Regions from separate parts of the Paenibacillus sp. FSL R5-0766 genome, predicted to be linked through region 2. Evidence: a T-box and tRNA genes for the amino acid it is inferred to sense, from the RefSeq annotation. Region 2 holds a T-box; the other holds one or more tRNA genes.
What was found. The T-box of region 2 lies ahead of leuS (leucine--tRNA ligase). A T-box ahead of a tRNA ligase gene usually reads a tRNA of that ligase, here a tRNA-Leu.
Positions count from the first base shown of each region.

Region 1 (2,173 bases), 2.4 Mb from region 2:
CAGCTGGGAGAGCGCCTGCCTTGCAAGCAGGAGGTCAGCGGTTCGATCCCGCTTGGCTCCACCATTCCCTGATAGCTCAGTTGGTAGAGCACTCGACTGTTAATCGAGTTGTCACAGGTTCGAGCCCTGTTCGGGGAGCCAGTAAGGCCCGTTGGTCAAGGGGTTAAGACACCTCCCTTTCACGGAGGTAACAGGGGTTCGAATCCCCTACGGGTCATAATATGGAGGCTTAGCTCAGCTGGGAGAGCATCTGCCTTACAAGCAGAGGGTCGGGGGTTCGATCCCCTCAGCCTCCACCATATAAACTTTATAACGACGCGGGGTGGAGCAGCCCGGTAGCTCGTCGGGCTCATAACCCGAAGGCCGCAGGTTCAAATCCTGCCCCCGCAATTATACTTTCCTTTGAGAAAGTGATCTGGAACCGTGGTGTAGTTGGCCTAACATGCCTGCCTGTCACGCAGGAGATCGCGGGTTCGAATCCCGTCGGTTCCGCCATTTTTTATTTTAGTAAGGCTCGGTAGCTCAGTCGGTAGAGCAGAGGACTGAAAATCCTCGTGTCGGCGGTTCGATTCCGTCCCGAGCCACCATTTATAACACTATGTAATACGCCGGTGTAGCTCAACTGGTAGAGCAACTGACTTGTAATCAGTAGGTTGGGGGTTCAAGTCCTCTCGCCGGCACCATGTAATCCTGGAGGATTAGCGAAGCGGCCAAACGCATCAGACTGTAAATCTGCTCCCGTACGGGTTCGGTGGTTCGAATCCATCATCCTCCACCAGTTTTTCTATGAGTCATTAGCTCAGTTGGTAGAGCACCTGACTTTTAATCAGGGTGTCGAAGGTTCGAGCCCTTCATGACTCACCATTATATGCGCGTGTGGCGGAATTGGCAGACGCACTAGACTTAGGATCTAGCGTCTTTGACGTGGGGGTTCAAGTCCCTCCACGCGCATCCTTTATTTGCGGAAGTGGCTCAGCGGTAGAGCATCGCCTTGCCAAGGCGAGGGTCGCGGGTTCGATTCCCGTCTTCCGCTCCAATATTTTGCGCCCTTAGCTCAGCTGGATAGAGCGTTTGACTACGAATCAAAAGGCCGGGAGTTCGAATCTCTCAGGGCGCGCCATTATAACTTTATATTTTGCCGGCGTGGCGGAATGGCAGACGCGCTCGACTCAAAATCGAGTGGGAAACCGTGGAGGTTCGAGTCCTCTCGCCGGTATATATAACGGGATGTAGCTCAGCTTGGTAGAGCACCTGGTTTGGGACCAGGGGGTCGCATGTTCAAATCGTGTCATCCCGATTTTTTTTATTTGCGGGTGTAGTTCAATGGTAGAACTTTAGCCTTCCAAGCTAATAGCGTGGGTTCGATTCCCATCACCCGCTTAAATATTGATAAGAAAGAGATGGTATTCACCGTTTCTTTCTTTTTTTGCATTCACAGGCATATTGATCATAATTGTATACAAAGATCACGGATTATATGGCTGATTAGCATGTACCAGCATGTATCCCATCCTCATGATATATTTCCCCCCTTTTAAGTCTGTTCTTAGTCATTGTGGAAGTGTTCAAATAGAGAAGGTCTAACACATGTTCGAACACAAGAATATCTTTTCTTTATCACAATTTATAAAAACGCTTACAAAAATAGCTTGCGTAAATCATTAACCTGTAATACCATATCAATTAAGCGCTTAACCTTTAGGGGTAAGGCGCTTAAACTTAACTTAGATTAAGCGCTTAACCCGTAAAGGAAAGGACGGCGATCAAACTCATGAAAACAATTCGATTAACGATGGCTCAGGCACTGCTTCGATACTTGGATCAGCAATATATCTCGGTTGACGGGGTGGAAACCAAGTTTGTGAAGGGAATCATCGGTATTTTTGGACATGGCAATGTAACAGGCATTGGAGAAGCGCTGGAGCGCAGTCCGGGAAGCCTGACGTATATGCAAGGCAAGAACGAACAAGGCATGGTGCATACGGCAGCGGCTTATGCCAAGCAGAAGAACCGTAGACAGATCTATGCATGTACAACATCCATTGGACCTGGTGCTTTGAATATGATTACAGCAGCAGCTACTGCAACGGTGAACCGAATTCCGGTTTTATTGCTTCCTGGAGATAACTTTGCTACACGGGAACCGGACCCGGTACTTCAGCAGTTGGAAGTG
Region 1 covers NZ_CP150227.1:329,116-331,288, forward strand. Annotated here, with positions in the region: tRNA gene MKY66_RS01445 (tRNA-Ala) at 1-64, shown strand, start outside; tRNA gene MKY66_RS01450 (tRNA-Asn) at 66-141, shown strand; tRNA gene MKY66_RS01455 (tRNA-Glu) at 146-217, shown strand; tRNA gene MKY66_RS01460 (tRNA-Val) at 224-299, shown strand; tRNA gene MKY66_RS01465 (tRNA-Met) at 317-390, shown strand; tRNA gene MKY66_RS01470 (tRNA-Asp) at 418-495, shown strand; tRNA gene MKY66_RS01475 (tRNA-Phe) at 512-587, shown strand; tRNA gene MKY66_RS01480 (tRNA-Thr) at 608-683, shown strand; tRNA gene MKY66_RS01485 (tRNA-Tyr) at 693-778, shown strand; tRNA gene MKY66_RS01490 (tRNA-Lys) at 789-864, shown strand; tRNA gene MKY66_RS01495 (tRNA-Leu) at 871-951, shown strand; tRNA gene MKY66_RS01500 (tRNA-Gly) at 962-1,036, shown strand; tRNA gene MKY66_RS01505 (tRNA-Arg) at 1,044-1,120, shown strand; tRNA gene MKY66_RS01510 (tRNA-Leu) at 1,138-1,216, shown strand; tRNA gene MKY66_RS01515 (tRNA-Pro) at 1,224-1,297, shown strand; tRNA gene MKY66_RS01520 (tRNA-Gly) at 1,310-1,380, shown strand; gene iolD (3D-(3,5/4)-trihydroxycyclohexane-1,2-dione acylhydrolase (decyclizing)) at 1,772-2,173, shown strand, end outside.
Region 1: it encodes a tRNA-Leu, which carries the amino acid that the T-box ahead of leuS (leucine--tRNA ligase) is inferred to sense. The anticodon was not compared.

Region 2 (2,173 bases):
GTATACAGAACTACAAGGAAATGGTGGATGGCTGGGCCAATCATGCATACCTCATTACACTGAGTGACGCACAGCGAGTGGTACTCAAAATTGCACCGTCGGCTTCGACAAATCTGATGCGCTGTGAGCAGGATCTCATGATTGCCGAGGTTGAGGCACTACGCCTCATCACCGAGCTACCGGATGTCCCCGTACCTCAAGTGCTGGCTTATGATGACTCTTTAACCATGGCTTCAGCACGTTATTTTATCATGGAGTACATGTCTGGAACACCCTATAATCAGGTCAAGGATCAATATTCTGCGGAAGAGCAGGAGGCCATTGAATACCAGCTCGGTCTGTACAATCGTCGAATTAATGAAATCAAGGGCGAGAAATTCGGATATTTTTCGGAGCAAACACAACGTTATTCTACATGGAAAGAAGCATTTATGAATCTGATGGATGATATTCTTACCGACGGGGAAGAAGCCGGGATTACATTTTCGATTGATTACCCTGAATTGAGACGCCTGATTGAAGAAAAATCGGATGTGCTGGACGATGTTAAAGAACCTGTGCTTATCAGTTGGGATCTGTGGGATGGCAATGTACTAGTGGACGCAGGTCGAATCACAGCGATTATTGATTTTGAACGTTCACTGTGGGCAGATCCTCTGATGGAGCATTATTTCAGTCATTTTAACTATACGCCTGGTTTTGTGAAAGGGTATGGACATGAGATTACGACTGAAAGTGAGCTGAAAAGAAGAAGTCTCTATGACTTGTACTTTGATCTGGTACTGCGCATTGAGTGCGCTTATCGTCAATATGATAATCAGGAACATGTGAATTGGACCATTCATAATCTGGAGGAAGGCATTGAGCGTTTTCGGTTATCCTGAACAGCAACGAGTATTATTGAACGGTACGAACCATGTGACTTAAAAGGGTCATTATAACGTGTAATATTGACTTTGGGCTTGCTTTTTTATATAATGGTCCCGATATTGTATACATATTTCGATGATAAGGATCAGTAGTAATTCCTGTACATAACAGAGAGCCGGCGGTTGGTGCAAGCCGGTTGACAGTGATTTGCGAACTCGCCTTGGAGAAATGCGGTGATTACACCATTCTGTTTAACCTGCTTGTATAAAGCTTGGGGTCAGGAATGGAAATCCGCATCGGTTAACCGCCGTTACAGGTCCAAAGGGAGTGGATGACGAAGCACGTTCGTCCGCTAACTAGGGTGGTACCACGGGAATTCAACCTCTCGTCCCTAGCGCTGCAAACGCTACGGGATGCTGAGGTTTTTTTGTTGCAATTAAAGCTAAAGCGAATAACCTGAAGGAGGAACAATAGATGAGTGAGAATAACCAGCCGAAACACGGCTATCAGCCACAAGTCATGGAAAAAAGTTGGCAGCAATACTGGGATGCAAATAAAACGTTTAAAACGGGTGAGGACCCTGCTAAACCGAAATTTTATGCACTGGATATGTTCCCTTATCCATCCGGTTCAGGTCTGCACGTAGGACATCCGGAAGGATATACGGCAACAGATATCGTTTCCCGTTACAAACGTATGCGCGGTTACAATGTATTGCACCCAATGGGTTGGGACGCTTTCGGTCTGCCTGCTGAGCAGCATGCACTGGATACAGGTGAACATCCACGAGATATTACATTCCGTAATATTGACAATTTCCGTCGCCAGATCAAATCGCTTGGTTTCTCCTATGACTGGGATCGTGAGATCAGCACAACGGACCCTGAATACTATAAATGGACACAATGGATCTTTATCCAGCTGTACAATAAAGGCCTCGCTTATGTGGATGAAGTTGCAGTTAACTGGTGTGAAGCCCTTGGAACGGTACTTGCTAATGAAGAGGTTATTGATGGCAAGAGTGAACGTGGTGGACACCCGGTTGTACGTAAACCGATGCGTCAATGGGTTCTGAGAATTACCGAGTATGCAGAGCGTCTGTTGGAAGACCTGGAAGAGCTGGATTGGTCTGAAAGCATCAAGGATATGCAGCGCAACTGGATCGGTAAATCGACAGGTGCGGAAGTTGTATTTGCCATTGAAGGTCGCGAGGAAGTCATTAAGGTGTTCACTACCCGTGCAGACACATTGTTCGGTGCGAGCTTTGCAGTACTTGCTCCGGAACATGAATTGGTAGAAGCAA
Region 2 covers NZ_CP150227.1:4,911,952-4,914,124, reverse strand. Annotated here, with positions in the region: gene MKY66_RS21315 (aminoglycoside phosphotransferase family protein) at 1-884, shown strand, start outside; T-box leader at 997-1,266, shown strand; gene leuS (leucine--tRNA ligase) at 1,345-2,173, shown strand, end outside.